Regions from separate parts of the Staphylococcus haemolyticus genome, predicted to be linked through region 2. Evidence: riboswitches for the same ligand, from Rfam matches in the RefSeq annotation. Region 2 holds a riboswitch; each other region holds the start of a gene.

The links. A riboswitch is a leader RNA that binds a small molecule or an ion and turns the genes downstream of it on or off. The one in region 2 is predicted to bind S-adenosylmethionine.
Region 1: it holds a riboswitch for S-adenosylmethionine, as region 2 does, so the genes downstream of both, EQ029_RS01805 (MetQ/NlpA family ABC transporter substrate-binding protein) here and metX (homoserine O-acetyltransferase MetX) in region 2, are expected to answer to the same signal.
Region 3: it holds a riboswitch for S-adenosylmethionine, as region 2 does, so the genes downstream of both, metK (methionine adenosyltransferase) here and metX (homoserine O-acetyltransferase MetX) in region 2, are expected to answer to the same signal.
Region 4: it holds a riboswitch for S-adenosylmethionine, as region 2 does, so the genes downstream of both, EQ029_RS01980 (aminotransferase class I/II-fold pyridoxal phosphate-dependent enzyme) here and metX (homoserine O-acetyltransferase MetX) in region 2, are expected to answer to the same signal.

Annotation. Positions count from the first base shown of each region.
Region 1 is NZ_CP035291.1:407,738-412,980, forward strand. Features, by position in the region: gene EQ029_RS01790 (putative glycoside hydrolase) at 78-1,403, shown strand; gene EQ029_RS01795 (LPXTG cell wall anchor domain-containing protein) at 1,443-2,069, opposite strand; gene EQ029_RS01800 (hypothetical protein) at 2,269-2,694, opposite strand; SAM riboswitch class I at 2,842-2,948, shown strand; gene EQ029_RS01805 (MetQ/NlpA family ABC transporter substrate-binding protein) at 3,061-3,876, shown strand; gene EQ029_RS01810 (aspartate aminotransferase family protein) at 4,118-5,243, shown strand, end outside.
Region 2 is NZ_CP035291.1:11,428-16,670, reverse strand. Features, by position in the region: gene EQ029_RS00065 (DHH family phosphoesterase) at 1-746, opposite strand, end outside; gene EQ029_RS00060 (YybS family protein) at 774-1,700, opposite strand; gene metX (homoserine O-acetyltransferase MetX) at 1,824-2,792, opposite strand; SAM riboswitch class I at 2,864-2,965, opposite strand; gene EQ029_RS00050 (AzlD domain-containing protein) at 3,090-3,419, opposite strand; gene EQ029_RS00045 (AzlC family ABC transporter permease) at 3,416-4,111, opposite strand; gene serS (serine--tRNA ligase) at 4,561-5,243, opposite strand, start outside.
Region 3 is NZ_CP035291.1:1,069,567-1,074,809, forward strand. Features, by position in the region: gene EQ029_RS05265 (alpha/beta hydrolase family protein) at 1-212, shown strand, start outside; gene pckA (phosphoenolpyruvate carboxykinase (ATP)) at 276-1,868, opposite strand; SAM riboswitch class I at 2,033-2,143, shown strand; gene metK (methionine adenosyltransferase) at 2,259-3,455, shown strand; gene EQ029_RS05280 (hypothetical protein) at 3,549-4,457, shown strand; gene EQ029_RS05285 (aldo/keto reductase) at 4,736-5,243, shown strand, end outside.
Region 4 is NZ_CP035291.1:440,892-446,134, forward strand. Features, by position in the region: gene EQ029_RS01970 (phytoene/squalene synthase family protein) at 1-735, shown strand, start outside; gene EQ029_RS01975 (phytoene desaturase family protein) at 743-2,251, shown strand; SAM riboswitch class I at 2,331-2,438, shown strand; gene EQ029_RS01980 (aminotransferase class I/II-fold pyridoxal phosphate-dependent enzyme) at 2,518-3,678, shown strand; gene EQ029_RS01985 (D-lactate dehydrogenase) at 3,711-4,709, shown strand; gene copZ (copper chaperone CopZ) at 4,880-5,086, opposite strand; gene EQ029_RS01995 (heavy metal translocating P-type ATPase) at 5,175-5,243, opposite strand, start outside.

The sequences.
Region 1 (5,243 bases), 400 kb from region 2:
AAACTATTTAAATCGCTTACTATTCTAAATAATGAGAGCCTAATTATACATATAAAGCATATTCGGAGGCTAAGGGAATGAAAAAGAACAAAATATTTGCTGTATTAACAACAAGTGCTTTGTTACTCGCTGCGTGCAGTAATGGTGATAATTCATCTAGTAGCGGGCAAAAAGGGGACAGCCAGAAGAACGAACAAACTAACAGTCAAAGCGAGAAATTAAAAAAGAATAATGACAAAAATAAGAATGAGAATAAAGTCGATTACCCTAAAGATGGCGTTAAAGGTATTTATGTCACAAGCAATTCGACAGAAGGCGATAAGATTGATGAATTAATTAAGTTCATTAAAGATTCTAAATTAAATACAATGGTTATCGATGTTAAAGATGATGAAGGTAATATCACAATGAAACTTAACACTGGAAATAAACAAGTAGATAAGAACACATTAGATATTGTAGATGGTAAGAAATTGTTGAAAAAATTGCATAATAACAATATTTATCCAATTGCTCGTATCGTTACATTTAAGGATACTAAATTAGCTGAAGAACATCCTGAGTGGTCATTTAAAGAAAGTGATGGGTCAGTTTGGACTAATGGTAAAGGCGATAGCTTTGTTAACCCATTCATGAAGGAAGTATGGGATTATGATATTACTGTCGCTAAAGCAGCAGCTAAAGCTGGATTCCAAGATATCCAATTTGACTATGTGCGTTTCCCAGAAGGCTTTGAAAATGAAGCAGACAGTTTAACTTATAGTAAGGGTGACTACAAAAATAGCAAGTTAAGTTCAGGTGATCAACGTGTTGATACAATTACAAAATTCTTAGAACATGCTAATAAAGAGTTGAAACCAATGGGTGTTAACGTATCGGCAGACGTATTTGGCTATTCTGCATTAGTTAAAAACGCACCAGGCATTGGTCAAAGTTTCCCTAAAATGTCTGAAAATGTAGATGCGATTTCATCAATGATTTATCCTTCACATTGGAGTAACGGTGACTTTGGTTTAGATGCTCCGGATACAGAACCGTACAAAACAGTAAATCGATACATTCAAAAAGAAAATAGTTTACTAGATTCACTAGGTAAGAAAAAACCAATTTCTCGTCCATGGATTCAAGATTTCACAGCATCATATTTAGGTGATGGTAATTATATTGATTATGATGCCAAAGCAGTATCTGAACAAGTTCAGGCTTTAAAAGATAATGGTGTGAATGAGTTCTTACTATGGAATGCGGGTAACGAATATACTGAAGGTGCAAACTATAATCCTAAAAAAGGTAGCGCGAAAGAACGTGACCCAGAAGGTGTAGAGCAAGATACAAAACAGCAAGACAATAAAGACGACAATAAAAAAGATAGTACTGAAGAGAATGGGAACAGCAATCAATAATAAAAAAGGCGAGATGACTTTGAAGTCATCTCGTTTTTTCTATGAGATTTTTTTATGAGATTGTTTAGCTACTAACGCACCGCCTAGTAATAAGAAAATGCTACCTAATAATTGAATGGATTGTTCACTGTCTGAATGACCAGTTTCAGGTAATGAAGATTGAGCATTTGTGCTATTATGGTTACCTTGTTTTTTTACTGATTGAGACGAAGGCACTTCGTTAGATTTAACGTTACCGACATAATATGAATTTAATTCACGCGCACAATCTACAGAATTAATTTTAGATGCTTCTTCCTTTAGATCATCTAATTCAGCAGCATTTGCAATACCGTGTTCAACATATGTTTCTCCACTTTGAAGTTGATTAAAGTTACTATATTTATCATTTTTATATTCGACTTGGCCATTTTTATGAACTTTATAAACCCCTAAACCAGCATTTGCTTTATTATGGCTTTTAATTTCAAAATAGTCCCCTTTGTCGATTACTTTTCCAAAGTTTTGTAAATCTGGATTACCTCCACTATTTGATAACGCCTCTGAAGCAACTTCTTGTGCGTTATTCTTAGTAACGATATCAGCAGCAAAAGCTTGATGTCCACTAAAAGCAGTTAATAATACTGTACTTGAAATAAGTGTTGACGCAAATAGAGAAACCTTCATCACAATGAAAACCCCATTTCATTATTTATCTTTTACAGCCTTAGTGTAACACTCAGAATTAATTAAAATAGGGGTTTAAAGTAAACCATATTGAAACTTTAAATTAGCTTAAAGAATGACATATTTGTAAAGTTAGATTTACAATATTAAAGTTTTTATGAATATAAGTAATCGTGATACTAAATTTAATGATGCTAACTTACCATTTCTTTTTAGAAAAGTAAGGGATAGACCATGCCATGCAAACAGTGAAAATCAAATGTGCAATCATCCATAAACCGTATTCTGTCCAACTAAATTGAAAAAATGAACGTTGTGCCAATAGAATAAGTAATGGATATAATATTAGAAAAATGATGATCAGTAATAAATAACTTATTTTGTAAAAAGGTTTGAAAAATTTATAAATAATTAGAAATGTGATGTAAATTAAAAATCCAATGACAATATGAATCAATAGTTCTAAAATCAGTGGTGTTTGATTTGGGTCAGCAATGAAATCGATATTGATTAATAACAAGGTTAGGTGCGTCGTGTGTGTTACGACATCCATAGTAAACATGATAAGCAATAATAAAATGCTAATCAGTAATGCACTAAGAAAGTGGTAGCCGTATCGTATCATAATTATCCATCCTTCAAATGAGTTTAACAAACTATTCCCTATGGCAATGTGAATCACACATTTTAAAAATTTAGAATATTTAAAAAATGATATTGACCAAGACAAAATCCAATGCTAATATGATATCAATTCAATAAAACTTGTTAACTCTTATCAAGAGTGGTGGAGGGATGTGCCCTAAGAAGCCCAGCAACCGTCGTTAAACGAAATGGTGCTAATTCACATAAAGTAGACAATACTTTAAGAGATAAGAGAAAGTGTATCGATACTTTCTCTTAAATAATAGAAAGTATTTTTTTATGTCTTCTAACTATTTAAGAGTTGAAGTGTAATTGAATCATTATTAAAAAAGAGGTGTCGATATACATGAAAAAATGGTTAAGTGTTATAAGTATTTTAGTTTTAGTTATTGTATTAGCTGGATGTGGCAAAGATAAAGAGGGTAATAAAAAAATTACGGTTGCTGCTTCACCTGCACCCCATGGAGATGTGTTGAAGAAAGCTAAAGAACAATTAAAGAAAAAAGGTTATGATTTAGAAATTAAAGAGGTAAATGATTATAAAGTGCCAAATAAACTATTAGATAAAGGTGATATAGATGCGAACTTCTTCCAACATGTACCTTATTTAAAAGCTGAAAAGAAGAGTCATGGATATAAAATAGAAGAATTAGGTAAAGTATTTACAACTCCAATGGGCGTATACAGTAAAAAATATAAAAATCTAAAAGATATTCCTGAAGGTTCAACGATTTATGTTTCAAATAATCCAGCGGAAGAAGGACGATTTTTATCATTCTTTGTAGATGAAGGTCTCATTAAGTTGAAAAAAGGTGTCAAAATTGAAGATGCTAAGTTTGAAGATATCGCTGAAAATAAAAAGAATTTAAAATTCAATCATCAACAAGGGGCTGAGTTTTTACCAAAGACATATAAAAACGGTGAAGGAGCAGCAGTGATTATGAATTCTAACTATGCCATCGATAATGGTTTGAAACCTTCTAAAGATGCAATTGTTATGGAAGGTAAATCATCTCCGTTTGCCAATATTATTGCTGTACAAGAAGGACATAAAAAAGATAAAAAGTTCCAAGAATTATTAAAAGTTATGCAATCGAAAGAAATTAAAGATTATATTAAGAAAGAATATGGAGACGATGTAATTCCATACGAAAGTAAATAATTATCCATATTAAACTACCCGCAAAGTAATAGCTTTGTGGGTTCTTTTTAAAAAGAAAATAATAAATACCAAAAATTATAAACTTTAATTATTTTGATTATTCAGAAAATATTTACAAATCTGACAATTATTAGTAATATATTGAATATTATCACTTAAATAGTGTTTATTTAGAGGGCCGGAGAACTTTTCAAATAGAGGGAAGCAAAAGGGATGGTCTATCTTGGGAGGATGAGCCGATATGAGTAAAGCAGAGGAATTAATTAATGAAGATGGGAAATACTTCGCCGCATCAGGGAGAATAAAATACTATCCATTAGCCATTGACCATGGTTATGGTGCGACACTAGTAGATGTGGATGGTAAAGAATATATTGATTTATTATCAAGTGCAAGTTCACAAAATGTAGGACACGCACCTAAACCAGTTACTGAAGCGATAAAGAAACAAGCTGAGAAATTTATTCATTATACACCAGCATATATGTATCATGAACCAGCAGTGAAATTATCTAAAAAGCTTTGTGAAATTGCTCCAGGTGACTATGAAAAACGTGTAACGTTTGGATTAAGTGGGTCTGATGCGAATGACGGTATTATAAAATTTGCGAGAGCTTATACGGGACGCCCTTACATTATTAGTTTTACAAATGCATATCATGGGTCAACATTTGGATCATTATCCATGTCTGCCATTAGTTTAAATATGCGCAAACATTATGGACCATTATTGAATGGATTTTATCATATTCCATTCCCTGATAAATATAGAGGGATGTATGAGCAGCCAAATGCAAATACAGTTGAAGAGTATCTTGCACCATTAAAAGAAATGTTTGCGAAATATGTGCCAGCGGAAGAAGTGGCTTGTATTGTTGTAGAAACAATCCAAGGTGACGGAGGTCTATTAGAACCTGTAGATGGTTACTTTGAGGCATTAGAAGCGTTATGCCGTGAACATGGTATTCTAATTGCTGTAGACGATATTCAACAGGGGTTAGGGCGAACTGGTACATGGAGTTCAATTGATCACTTTAATTTCACACCGGATTTAATTACATTTGGTAAATCACTAGCAGGTGGATTACCGATGTCTGCTATTGTTGGTCGTAAAGAAATCATAGAGACACTTGAGGCACCGGCACATCTATTTACAACTGGTGCGAATCCTGTAAGTTGTGAAGCGGCTTTAGCTACATTAGGTATGATTGAAGATGAAGATTTATTAACTGCTAGTTCTGAAAAAGGGGCTTACGTGCGCAAGCGAATGGATCAATGGGTGAATGATTATGATTTCGTTGGAGATGTGCGTGGTAAAGGTTTATCAATTGGTATTGATATCGTATCAAATAAACAAGCTAAGACGA
Region 2 (5,243 bases):
CGTAATTGGCTAAGGATTTCAAAGTTAGATTCTTCGATTTCAGCTAATATTTTTTGATTTAAATACGCTACGAACTGGTCAGAATTATATCGTTTAAAGTAAATATTGTATTCTGATGCCCAACGACTAATCACTCGCGTTACCATTGAGTTGATTTCAGAACGTTGCGTGTCGTTCATATTTTGCGTAATTTCATCGTAGTTATCTAAGAATAACGTTGCGATGATTGGCTTTGATTCTTCATATAGCTCATTAGTTTGCACTTCATCTGTAATATCGAAGAAATATAAACAACTTTCTTCTTCTGAATGACGAACGTGGTAATGATATTGACCATGTTCGATTTCAACTTCTTGTACCTTTTCAAGCTGCTTTAAAATATTCGGAAAAACTTCATTGACTGGTTCTGAGATGACATTCGTTTCTAAGTGTTCAGACATGTACTGGTTAATCCATTCAATATGGTCATCAGCATCAAGCACGACCATACCAATAGGTAATCGTTTAATTGCTCTGTTGCTTCCAGCCGAGATGTGACCACTTAAGTTATCCACATAATTATCCATTTTCAATAAGGCTTGTCTGACTAACACGATGCTAATAATAATCATCACGACTAAAATAGCTGCTGCAATTGTAGCGACTAATGGTTTAAAGATAAACCATACAACTACAAGTGCAATCGAAGTAAGTACCATTAAAATAAATGGTATCAGTAGAGCCTTCTTAGTGGATTGACGGTTCATTATTCCACCTCTATTCACTTTTTAAAGTCATTTTTTAATCATTCGTTTTAAATTAATTCCTAAATCAAGTACGCCAAGTAATGCAATGATATGTGTTGCTGGTGTAATAATTGTCCCCACAACCATCAGCAATATCGTTACAGCGTTTGGTATACGTTTTGCTTTACCAAAGAAATGAATTACACTTAATCCTTGGATATACATCAGTAATGATAACACAACTTCGAAATTTAACACGATACTTTGGAAAGTACTTGGTTCAGTAGCGAACATTACACAAAGTAAAACAACCATATATACCCACAGTAATGAACGGTTAAGCTGCCAAGCAAATAAAGGTTTAAAAATTGGTGTAGCTACTTTAAATTTACGAAGAATTGGAAATGTAATAATTAAGTTAATTAAGACTAAAATAAAGACCGTAATGATAATAAAACTTGGAAGTTGAACTGCCATTTGACGGAAGCCTTCTTCTAAGATTGTTTTATAATCTGCTTCAACACCTGATGTTACAACAGCATTATGCATTGTATCTTTAAAAGGCTTAATTAATGTCGTAGCGCTAGGTATCTTTTTAAACGTTTGTAATAACATAAATGCGACTAAAGTAAATATACTTAAATATGTTGTAGCTATAAATAAGATGCGTTCTTTAGAGGCACGTTCTTTCAATAATTGGCCAATAATAAAGCTAAGTATTAAAACTAAAATCATGGCACTTAATACAAATGTATTACCCAACAATGTGGTAAGAATTACTGTGATCAAAGCTCCAATTCCAAATGATGGAATAGACTTATTCCATAAAATAATACCTGGAATTGTAGCGAATAAACATAGAATTAATCCAAGTACTGGTAATACATACGTAACTAAAGCAACCATAACAAGTGCAATTGTTCCTATAATTGTTGCTTTAGGATGTACTTTTGAAAACAAATTCGCCACTCCTATACTATTTTGACTATAACTTCTATTTTAACCTCTAAGCAAAATTAAAACAAATTGTGAAGATTGAGGTATAGCATAAGACTATAACAATGTGTTTTTACTTCCATAGCGACCTACCCGTTTCGTCTATTTCCGCTTAAATTTCGTTACTTTAAGAAAATGATACAAGTTAGGTGCCCAATCATTAAAATTTAATAAAAAGCCATCATGACCTACATTATCTGGAACAAAGAAATGACGATGATATTTAAATCGCTCCCCTACTGCCCTCACTTGATCATCTGGATATAATAAATCATCTGTAAAGCCCATTGTTAAGACCTTAGTATCCAGAGATTGATAAACATCATCTACATTAGTACGTCCGCGATCAACATTATGGCTATCTAATACATTTAGCATTGTTAAATAACATGACAAATCATACGTTTCTTTAAATTTATTACCTTGATGTCGTTGATAACTCACCACTTCATCTGGTGAAAAGCGTTGGTCATAACTTTTAGATGAACGATACGTTAGAAAGCCTAATTGTCGCGCAATACTAAGACCTTCTTTGCCACCAATATGAATCGCTTCTCGTGCAATTTCATTGAAAGCACGACTATATGATGACGTCTTATCAGTTGCTGCTAGAATAACCGCCTTATCCACTTCGAATTGGTGATTATATAGAAGCTCCATGACTTGCATGCCACCTAGGCTACCACCAATTAAAATATTAATCTTGTTGAAACCAAGTGCGTGTATGCCCAGTTCAATAGCTTTTACAATATCTCTCAAAGTTAAATGCTTTGGAAAATTTGGATTAGTTAAAGGAGAACTTGAACCAAAGGGACTACCAATAACATTAAACGTTAGAAATTGATAATCATAAATCGGCATATAACCACCGTCTATAATTTCACGCCACCAACCAGGCTCGTCATCTGTGCCATATGTTAGATGATTACCAGTAAGTGCGTGACACACTACAACAAGCGGTTGACCAGCATAGCCTACATGTTCATAACGCAATTGTAAATTATCAATCATTTCACCTGATTCAGTTGTAAAGGGTCCTAGATTTAATGTTTCTACTGTGTAATTGGTCATGCGATTACCTCCTTTTAAATAAAAAAATCGCCTATACTCTATTCTTAAAGTATGAGGCGATTTGTCTCCATTACTTATCATTCGAGTATCTCGTTGGTAGTAGCACCGTGCGTATGCATCGCCGGTTGCTGAAGTTTCTCAGGGCCGTGTCCCTCCACTTCTCTTAATAAGTTTTTTATCTCTATTCATTTACTGCGTATTTATAAAATAGTATCAATGTACCATTTATGTTCTAGACTTTTATTGTATCTAATTGTATAACCAACTTCAATTGTTAGTTGTTAGGTCCTACCTTTTCTAAAAGAAGAAACGTAAACCTGCTATAAGAACAATCCCCACTAGAATGGTTGTCGTAAGACTTCGTGTAAAAAGCGCAACAAAAACAGTTGGAATTGTTACTAAAACAAATGGGATATTGAGTGTATAGCCTGCTACGCCCTCTTGTTGCTCAATAATGCCATCTAAGATGAGTGCTGTAAATAATGTAATTGGTATAAACGATAACCATTTGATTACCGTTTCTGAAAGTTGAATACGTGAAATCATTAAGAATGGAACTACTCGAATAATTAAAGTTACAATTCCACATAACACGATTAATATAAACATGTGCCAAGATGTCGTCATTTATCCATCACCACCCCTAATGTTGCTGCTAACATAGATGCAATTAAAATTGCTACGTATGACGGCATAAACCAGCTTAAACTGAGCATCATCACGATGACAAATACGATAAGTACTATGTAAATTCTAAGTTTAGATGAAGTGATTGATTCAAATTGTGCCATTGTTAAAAAGATAAACATCGCGGTAATCGCAAAATCGAGACCTAACATATCTGGATTAGATATGTATTTACCAAGTAACGCACCAACAATACTTGCTAGTGCCCAAAATGAATATGCAGTTAGATTCAATCCATGTAACCAACGATCGTTTATCTTCTCCCCTTTTAAATGAGGTGTGATTGCAACGCCAAAGGTTTCATCTGTCAAAATTGAAGATAAGCCTAGTCGATTCCAAATACCATAATCTTTATAATTAGGTGCCAACGTCATTGAAAGTAGGAAGAAACGTGAATTGACAATCAATGTTGTAAGAACAATGGCAGAAATCGGTGTTCCAGTAGCCACAAGCGCACATATAATAAATTGTGCTGCACCAGCATACACAAGCAAACATAATAATAGTATTTCGATAATACTAAAGTGTTGTGAAGCCGCCACTATTCCAAATGATAGTCCAATTCCAACGTAGCCTAATAAAGTAGGTATACATTCTTTAACGCCCTGTTTAAATGTCACATGTGATGTCATCTTTGTAACCTCCTTTATTCTGTTTAATTTTATAAAGTAATATACTAATAATTTTAGTCTAATATACGGATGCTAGAGTAGCAACAACATTAGACGCAGGGTTGTGTGATGTTAGACTGAAAGACTACTTAGAAGTATTGATTTGAAAGGATTTTAAATGTGTCTATTTTTTGACTATAACGGTTGATTTACCTCTTGGAAAGCAGTCTAAAATACCCCTTTTAACTTCATCCCTTTATTAAGAAAAAGTGGAATTTTATGCAATTAATTATTAGAAATATACTAAGAGGATATGGACTAAATTTAATATATTAGAATTTCATATGTAAGGATAAAAAAAAACTGAGAAAAGCTCGGTAAGAGCATTTTCTCAGTTTAGTCGGCTACTGCGAATTTCGATGTAGCCCTAACATATTCATTTTGTCCTAGATTTATGACTTATTCATGAATTAGCCATTAACAGGACGGATTTCAGTTTTACCACCCATAAATGGTACTAATGCTTCTGGAATTGTGATTGAACCATCTGCATTTTGATAGTTTTCAACGATAGCTGCAAATGTACGACCTACAGCAAGTCCACTACCATTTAAAGTATGTGCTAATTCTGGTTTAGAAGCGGCATCACGTTTGAAGCGGATGTTAGCACGACGCGCTTGGAAATCAGTACAGTTTGAGCAAGAACTAATTTCTTTATAGTTGTCATAACTTGGTAACCATACCTCTAAGTCGTATGTTTTACTAGCACTGAAACCGATGTCGCCAGTACATAAGATAACACGACGATATGGTAAACCTAATTCTTCAAGAATTGCTTCAGCATTTTGTGTCATATCTTCTAAAGCGTCCCAAGAATCTTCAGGTTTTTCGATACGAACCATTTCAACTTTGTCGAATTGGTGTAAACGGATTAAACCTCTTGTATCTCTACCAGCTGATCCTGCTTCACTACGGAAACAAGCTGTTTGTGCAGTGAATTTTTCTGGTAATACGCCTGGTTGGATGATTTCATCTCTGTAGAAGTTAGTTAATGGAACTTCTGCAGTTGGAATTGTGTATAAACCTTCTTTTTCAACTTTGAATAAATCTTCTTCAAATTTAGGTAATTGACCAGTACCAAACATTGTATCTG
Region 3 (5,243 bases), 1.1 Mb from region 2:
CTAATAGTCCACCAATTTTAATCGTTCATGGTGGCAAGGATAAACAAGTAGGTATTCATCATGCCAATTACTTGGAAGAACAATTGAAATTAAAAGGTGTTGTTCATGATACATTTTATCAACTTGATGAAGGGCATGTACCTAGACCACAAGCAATGAAATTAGCGCTCGATTATGTGCATCAATGGATGACGAAATGTGAAGAAATATAATAAGACAACGTATAAGGTTTCAGTATAGTATGCCTTATACATTGTCTTTTTAATAAATATTAATTATTTGTTAAAGCCACCAGTGTTAGCAATTTCTTCAACTTCTGGACCGAATTTCTTGAAGTTTTCTTCAAAACGTTTAATTAAGTCATCCGCTTGAGCGCGATATTTATCAGAATCACTCCAAGCATTAATTGGATTCAGTATTGTTTTTGGAACATCTTCCATTTCAGTAGGAATACTTAAACCAAATTTCTCATCTTTTGTGAACTCTGCATTTTTCAATTTACCTTTAATTGCTTGATCTACCATATAACGAGTGTAATGTAGACTAATACGTCTACCTACGCCGTATTTACCACCAGTCCAGCCAGTGTTAACTAAATATACATCAACCTCATGTTTATCTATTAGCTCACCTAATAAATCTGCATATTTAATAGGATTAAGTGGTAAGAAAGGTGCACCAAAACAAGTTGAGAATGATGGTTCTGGTTCAGTAACGCCACGCTCAGTTCCAGCTAATTTAGAAGTGAAACCACTTAAGAAATGGTACATCGCTTGAGATTTAGTTAATTTAGCAATAGGTGGAAGTACACCAAATGCGTCAGCAGTTAAGAAAATTATTGTATTAGGATGTGCTGCTTTAGATGGTAATACAATATTATCAATGTGATGAATTGGATAAGCAGCACGTGTATTTTCAGTATATGAATTATCATCGAAATCAACAACACCACGCTCGTTAACCACAGTATTCTCTAATATAGTACCGTATTGAATCGCGTTATAAATTTGAGGTTCTTTTTCTTTAGAAAGGTTGATTGCTTTTGCGTAACAACCACCTTCAATATTGAAAATACCGTTTTTATTCCAACCGTGTTCATCATCACCAATCAATTTTCTATCAGGTGCTGCTGATAAAGTTGTTTTACCTGTACCTGATAATCCGAAGAATAAGGCTACGTCTCCTTTATCTCCAACATTCGCAGAACAATGCATACTCATAATATCTTGCATTGGAAGCAAATAGTTCATTACTGAGAAGATACCTTTTTTCATCTCACCAGCATACTCTGTACCACCAATTAAAATGGTTTTATGTTTGAATGAAATGATAACAAAAGTTTCAGATTTAGTTCCATCAACTTCAGGATCAGCTTTAAAGTGAGGTGCTGAAACAATTGTGAAGTTAGGTTTTATATTACTAGCTTCTTCTTTAGAATCTGGGCGGATAAACATGTTTTGAGCAAAAAGGTTGTGCCATGCAAGTTCATTGATAACTGTAAGTTTCAATTGTGTGTCTTTGTCACTACCTGCATAACCATTAAAAACGTAAAGTTCGTCTTTTTTATCAAGATAGTCTAAAACTTTAGAGTAGAGATTTAAGAAAGTTTCTTCATCGATAGGTTGGTTGATATCTCCCCAATGAATATTATCTTTATAAGAAGGTTCTGTAACAATGAATTTATCTTTAGGTGAACGTCCAGTGTATTTACCTGTGCTCGCATTGATAGCACCAAGTTCAGTTAATTCTCCTTCATTATTATCCATAATTTTGTAATAAAGTTGAGTTGTTGAAAGCTGAAAAAGAGAGCTTTCTTTTTCCAATAATTTTTTAATTTTAGGTGTTTCGCCGTATGTATCTACTGACATACCCAATCCCTCCAGCGTGTGTTATAGAAATTCAATATTGTAAGCCTTTACATGAAAATAGTATAACATAATGCCGTAATTATTCCACCTGGAAAAAACAAAAACCATTTAAAAACAAAATTGACATTAATAAATGAATTAGGTAGTATAGTTCTTAACGGATTCTCTTATCCTGAGTGGTGGAGGGACATGGACCCAATGAAACCCAGCAACCTCTTTTTTAAAAGAAAGGTGCCAAACCGTTTGCAGACATATATTCGTCTGAACGATAAGAGCGAATGGACGTTTAAGAGCCTTCTCTCTGTCTTGAATAGTGAAGAAGGCTCTTTTATTTTTGAGCTCACATTTAAAAGAGAATTTTCGTAAATATAGTTATAAAAGGAGCAAATCATGACTTACAATAAACGTTTATTTACTTCAGAATCAGTGACAGAAGGACATCCAGATAAGATTGCTGACCAAGTATCTGATGCCATTTTAGATGAAATCTTAAAAGATGACCCCAATGCACGTGTTGCTTGTGAAACTACTGTAACAACTGGAATGGCTCTAATTTCAGGTGAAATATCTACATCAACCTATGTAGATATCCCTAAAGTTGTAAGAGAAACAATTAAAGGTATTGGCTATACTCGTGCTAAATATGGCTATGATTACCAAACTATGGCAGTTTTAACTGCAATCGATGAGCAGTCACCTGATATTGCACAAGGTGTTGACAAAGCACTTGAATACAGAAATGATATTTCAGAAGAAGAGATTGAAGCTACTGGTGCCGGTGACCAAGGTTTAATGTTCGGATATGCTACAAATGAAACAGAAACATATATGCCTTTACCTATCTTTTTATCTCATCAATTAGCTAAACGTTTATCTGATGTACGTAAAGATGGAATTTTAAACTATTTAAGACCGGATGGTAAAGTTCAAGTAACAGTTGAATACGACGAATCAGATAAACCTAAGCGTATTGACACGATTGTAGTATCATCTCAACATGCGGATGATATTGAATTAGAACAAATTCAAAGTGACATTAAAGAACATGTCATATACCCAACAGTTCCTGAAGGATTAATTGATAATGAAACGAAATTCTTTATCAATCCTACTGGAAGATTTGTTATCGGTGGACCTCAAGGTGATGCTGGATTAACAGGACGTAAAATCATTGTTGATACTTATGGTGGTTATGCACGTCATGGAGGAGGTTGCTTTAGTGGTAAAGACCCAACTAAAGTAGACCGATCAGCAGCTTATGCGGCAAGATATGTAGCTAAAAATATTGTTGCTGCAGGACTAGCAGACCAATGTGAAGTACAACTTGCTTATGCTATTGGCGTGGCTGAACCAGTTTCAATTTCAATTGATACATTTAAAACGGGCAAAGTTTCTGAAGCTCAACTTGTTGAAGCTGTTAGAGCTAACTTTGATTTACGTCCAGCAGGTATCATTAAAATGTTAGATTTAAAGCATCCTATATACAAACAAACTGCTGCTTATGGTCACTTTGGTAGAACAGATGTATTGTTACCATGGGAGAAATTAGATAAAGTCAATGTATTAAAAGATGCTGTTCAAGCTTAATAAACGCTTTAAATAATATAAAGAAATTGTCGAAATTATAGATAGTTTCCATTATAATTAGATTTACTGATAGATTAAAGGAGCGTTGATTTAATGAATTCATTTGGACCAATCGAAATTGGTTTAATCGTAGCAATTGTAGTTGCAATTATCTGTTTAATATTATTCTTAGTTACACTTAAAAGTAAAAACAATATTAAACAGAAAACAAAAGAAGAATACGACTTAAAAGAAAAGCAAATGAAAGCGTCACATGACGAAGCCCTAGAGAAAGAACGCATACAAAATAAAAAGCAAGTTACTAAACAAAAAGAAGATTTTGATGCAACTGTAAGCGGTAAAGATCGTGAAATTGATGCATTGAAACTATTCTCAAAAAACAAAAGTGAATATGTTACGGATATGCGCTTAATTGGAATTAGAGATCGTTTAGTGAAAGAAAAACGTATTAGACCTGAAGATATGCATATTATGGCAAACATCTTTTTACCAAGTAATGAATTCAATGATATTGAACGCATTAGTCACCTTGTACTTACGCGTACAGGCCTATATATTATAGATTCTCAACTATTAAAAGGGCATGTTTATCAAGGTATAAGTGGTAAGCAATTTAACGAATTGCCTATGATGGAACAAGTATTTAGTACTTTGGATTTAGATGTTAAGTCACCTCAAACACTAGTACTCGATCAAAATGAAGATAAATCTTCATTGTCATTCGTTAATTACTCAGAACAACTTACTTCAATTGAAAAGCTAGCGTCAGACTTGCAAACACAATTAGGGGCTAAATATACGCCAACTGCGATTTTATACTTTAATCCTAAACACGATGGAGACGTAACGATTTCAAATTATGCACAAAGTTCAAGTGTTAAAGTTCTAGTTGGACCTGATCAATTAGATGAGTTCTTTAATAAATTTGTATTCCATGGACGTATTCAATATAACGTAGATGAATTACAAAATGTTATGGATAAAATTGAATCATTTAATTAGTATTAGAGCCTGGGACATAAATAATATGATGATGCTATTTTGCAAATTCGCAGTAGCTGACTGAACTGAAAATGCGCTTAACTCAAGCTTTTTTCAGTTCTAGTCATCCTTGCGGGGGTGGGACGACGAATTTAAAAAGAATTCTGTCCCACTCCCTTTTTAATTTTGAGGAGAAGCTTATTAAAATAATAAACTAAACTAATATTAAAGTTTTCAATAATGACAATTATGGGAATAGAGTAGTAATTATTAAAATATAAAGAAAAGAGGTTTCTTTTATGGAAACAATTGAATTTTATAATGGTCACACAATGCCTAAAGTTGGAATTGGTACTTTTAGAGTAGAAAATAACGATGAATGTAAGGAGGCAGTTAAGCATGCAATTGTCTCAGGTTATCGTAGTATTGATACAGCTAAAGTATATGGTAATGAAGAACAAGTTGGTTTAGGAATTAAAGAAGGTCTAGAAGCTACTGGGTTAGAACGTAAAGATTTATTCATTACATCAAAACTATATTTTGAAGATTTTGGGCGCGAAAATGTTGCAAATGCTTATGAAACAAGTATCAATAAATTAGGACTAGATTATTTAGATTTATATCTTGTTCATTGGCCTGGTACTAATGAAGCAATAATGATTGATACATGGAAAGGTATGGAAGATTTATATAAAGATGATAAGGTTAAAAATATTGGTGTAAGTAACTTCAATGCAGAACACTTTGAAGCATTATTAGCTCAAGTTTCTATTAAGCCAGTCATCAACCAAGTAGAATTTCACCCAT
Region 4 (5,243 bases), 430 kb from region 2:
GCAGTTTGTAGAATCGTTGATGATAGTATCGATGTACACCAAGACGTGGAATATCTACATAAGATTAACCGTGATGTTAAAGCTATTGAACATCAAACAACAACGACATTTGAAAGTGATGACCGCATTATGACGGCATTTGCTGATGCAGCTACACATTTCCAAATGAATTTCCAAGCCCTCTATGACTTAATTGATACGGTTGAAGCAGACCAGCATTTCGAAATGTTTGAAACAGATCGTGGTCTACTAGATTATTGTTATGGTGTTGCGGGAACTGTAGGCGTATTACTGATCCCAATACTAGCAACGCCACCGTCAGATGAAGCATATGAGTATGGAAAGCAATTAGGTGAAGCGCTTCAATTAACGAACATACTACGTGATGTTGGTGAAGATTATCGCAACGGGCGTATTTACTTTAGTAAAGCGCGTTTAAATGAATTTAATGTTTCAATTGCTGATGAAATAGAACGTGATCAACTCTCTGACAATTACATTAAAATTTGGGAATTCTACGCTACATTAGCCGATAATAACTATGACATGGTTTTAAATCATCTTGATGTATACAATGAAGAATCTCGAATGATTATTGAGTTAGCAGCCCAAGTATATCGAGGTATATTAACCGAAGTACGTAAAGCAGATTACTCATTGAAAGACCGTGCGTACGTTTCTAAATGGAAAAAACATAAAATCTACCGCAATTTAAAGAAAAAATATAAAGATTAGGTCAGATATATGCAATATAGCAGTAGTAGGCGCTGGCGTTACCGGCTTAGCAGCTGCAGCACGACTAGCCGCTAAAGGTCATCAAGTTACAATATTTGAGAAGAATGAACAAGTTGGTGGCCGTATGAGCCAATTTAAGAAAGATGGCTTTACTTTTGATATGGGACCAACCATAGTGATGGTACCGGATGTTTATAAAGCCGTATTTGAAGAAAGTGGCAAACGCTTTGAAGATTACGTAGATATGAAGCCACTTACACATATTTTTGATATTTATTTTTCTGATAAAGATAAAGTGAGTGTATCAACTGATTTAGCACAACTTAGTCAAACGTTAGAAGCGACAGAACCAGGTTCTACTCAAGGTTTTATGCAATTTTTAACGGATGTGTATAAACGATATGAAGTGGCTCGCAAATACTTCCTTGAACGAACATTCCGTAAACCAAGTGAATTTTATAACCCATTGACGCTATATCGTGGATTAAAATTAAAGACATTTAATAATGCGAATCAATTAATAGATAATTATGTATCCAATGAAAAAATACGTAAGTTACTCGCATTTCAAACGTTATACATAGGTATTGATCCTAAACAAGGGCCTTCAATTTATTCTATTATTCCAATGATTGAAATGGTACATGGTGTTCATTATATAAAAGGCGGTATGTATGGCTTAGCACAAGGTTTACTACAACTTGGTCAAGACCATGGTGTTAAAGTAGAACTTAATGCAGATGTACAAGAAATCATTATTGACCCTAAATTCAAACGTGCAGATGGTCTACGTGTTAATGGTGATATTCGACGTTTTGACAAAGTGCTATGTACTGCTGACTTTCCATATGTGGCACAAAACTTAATGCCTGTGCACTCACCTTTAAAGAACTATTCTCCTGAAAAGGTAGATAACATGGACTATTCATGTTCAGCATTTTTAATTTATGCAGGTATTAATCGTCAATTACGTGATAAATTACATGTACATAATGTTGTATTTGCTAGAGATTTTAGAGGCAATATTGATGACATTTTTAGTGGTAAGATGCCTGATGACCCATCATTATATCTTTACTTCCCATCTGTAGAAGACGAAGCATTAGCGCCTAAAGATCAGACAGGGATGTATGTCTTAATGCCAGTCCCTGAGTTGAAGACAGGTGAAATTGACTGGAAAGATCCTAATATGGTTGAAAAAGCGAAAGATGTCATTTATAACAAATTAGAAACGATTGAGGCACTTAAAGATATACGTCAGGATGTTGTATCTGAAACAGTATTTACACCGCTTGATTTTGAGAGTCGTTATAATGCCAAATTCGGCTCAGCATTTGGACTTATGCCAACACTTACACAAAGTAATTATTATAGACCACCAAATGTATCAAGAGATTATAAAGACTTATACTTTGCAGGGGCAAGTACGCACCCTGGTGCAGGTGTGCCAATTGTGTTGACGAGTGCTAAAATTACTGCCGAAGCAATGTTAGAAGACATAGAACACGGAAAATAAAGTAAAACTTGCTATAAATCTGAAAATTATAAATATTGACAATACTTATTGAACTGATACAATAAATATTAATTCAATAGACTTATCCAGAGAAGTGAAGGGATTTGGCCCAATGAAACTTCAGCAACAGACTTAAAAGACAAAAGTACTGTGCTAACTCCAAAGAGGTATGCCTCAAAGATAAGTGTCATAGTCATAACTAAGCTATATGTCACTATCAATTGAGAGTGATATATAGCTTTTTTAATTTGAAAAGGGGGTAAATAATGACAATTTCTAATAAACTAGCCAATATTCCTGATAGTTATTTTGGTAAAACGATGGGGCGTAAGGTTGAGCATGGACCACTACCGTTAATTAATATGGCAGTTGGTATCCCGGATGGCGAAACGCCTAAAGGCATTGTTGATCACTTTGCTGATGCTGTTCGAATTCCTGAAAATCAAAAATATGGTGCATTTCATGGTAAGGAATCCTTTAAAGAAGCAATTGTTAATTTCTATCAACGACAATATGGTGTTGAACTGCATAAAGATGATGAAGTGTGCATACTTTATGGTACTAAAAATGGTTTAGTGGCTTTGCCTACATGTATTGTTAATCCTGGAGAAAACGTGCTACTTCCAGACCCAGGTTATACGGATTATCTTGCTGGTGTCATGCTTGCTGATGCCAATCCAGTACCACTTAATTTGGAGCCACCACATTATTTGCCAGATTGGAGCAAAGTAGATGCACAAACATTAGCACGTACGTCACTCGTTTATTTGACTTACCCAAATAATCCTACTGGATCAACGGCTACTAAAGCAGTGTTTGATGAAGCAATTCAAAGATTTAAAGGTACGCATACAAAGATCGTTCATGATTTCGCGTATAGTGCTTTTGGATTTGATGCAAAGAACCCAAGTATACTTGCTTCTAAAGATGCAAAGGAAGTAGCAATTGAAATTTTTTCATTATCTAAAGGTTATAATATGTCAGGATTTAGAGTAGGATTCGCAGTAGGTAACAAAGACATGATACAAGCGCTGAAGAAATATCAAACACATACTAATGCTGGTATGTTTGGTGCCCTTCAAGATGCAGCAACATACGCACTTAATCACTATGATGACTTTCTAGATCAACAAAATGAAACATTCAAACGTCGTCGTGACACGTTTGAGAAACAATTAAAAGATGCCAATTTACCATTTGTACATTCTAAAGGTGGTATTTACTCATGGCTTCAAACACCACCAGGGTATGATAGTGAATCATTTGAACAGTATTTGTTGAAAGAACAATCGATCTTAGTGGCGCCTGGCATTCCATTTGGTGAAAATGGTCGTCATTACGTCCGTATTTCCCTAGCATTAGATGACCAATTATTAACTGAAGCGGCTAAACGATTAGCTTCTTTATCTTATTTATATAACGAGTAACAAGAAGTCACAAATAGAAAGGATGAAATTTTATGACTAAAATTAAAATAATGAGTGTACGAGATGAAGATATTCCTTATATTGAAGAATGGGCGGAACAAAATAATGTCGAAGTAGAGTTAAATAAAGAAATATTAACAGAAGATAATGTCGATGATGTTCAAGGATTTGATGGTTTATCTTTGTCTCAACAACATCCAATATCGGAAGATGTATTTGCCAAATTGCAACAATTTGGTATTAAACATATTGCACAACGTAGTGCTGGATTTGATACATACGACTTAAATTTAGCTACACAATATGGCATTATCATATCTAATGTACCGTCATATTCACCTAGTTCAATTGCAGAGTTTGCAGTGACACAAGCCATTAATATTGTAAGAAATCAGAACGACATTCAACGTAAACTTAAAGACTATGATTTTAGATGGGAACCATCAATATTGTCGCGTTCAATAAGCGATTTAACCGTAGCTGTTATAGGAACAGGACGTATTGGTTCGATAGCGGCAAGTATTTTTGCAAAAGGATATAGAAGTCATGTTGTTGCATATGATCCATTTCCTAATGAAAAGGTTGCGCAATATGTTGAGTATAAGGATACGTTGGAAGAAGCTTTACGTGATGCAGATATTGTTACAGTTCATATTCCAGCAACGAAATATAATCCACATCTCTTCAATAGAGATTTATTTTCAAAATTTAAAAAAGGTGCCGTATTTGTAAACGCTGCTAGGGGATCGATAGTAGATACGAGAGCATTACTAGATGCGATTGATAGTGGACACATTAAAGGCGCAGCGTTAGACACCTATGAGCATGAACGAGGGTTGTTCCCAGGAGATTATCGTAATAAAGCAATTAATGATGACTTATTAGATGAACTAATTGCTAGAGAAGATATCTGGTTAACACCACATATCGCGTTTTATACTGATGCGGCAGTTAAGAACTTAATTGTTGATGCACTCGATGCAGTCATTGATGTCATGAATACAGGTACGACAAAATTAAGAGTGAATTAAAAAAATAAGAGTTGGGCATGGGACAGAATTATTTAAAAATTCAATGTCCCATACTCAACTCCTCATATTTTGCCAGCACGATTGCTCACTTTTCTAGTTCGCCTACATCCTAATGGCTTTTGTACGGGCCTTATTGACTGCCTAACAAAAGCAGGTTTCTTATTCAGATCTTATTTTACATCGTAGCCTTGGTCTTCAATAGCTTCTTTCATTTGTTCAACTGATACTCTATTTTCGTCGTAATCGACGCGAACTTGATTTTTATCTAAGTCTACTTCTGCTGAAGTCACACCGTTTAATTTCGCTAGTGCTGATTCAACAGCATTTCTACAATGATCACAACTCATACCTTCAACATTAATAACTTTATTAATCATACCTGTCACCTCCGATGTTCTTAGTAATATATACCCATATTTTACTCCTTTTTAATAAACAAAGAAATAAAATAGAAATGCTTCATAATTATAATTTCATTCGTTTTAGTCTTAAGGCATTACTTACTACACTAACTGAACTTAAGGCCATCGCAGC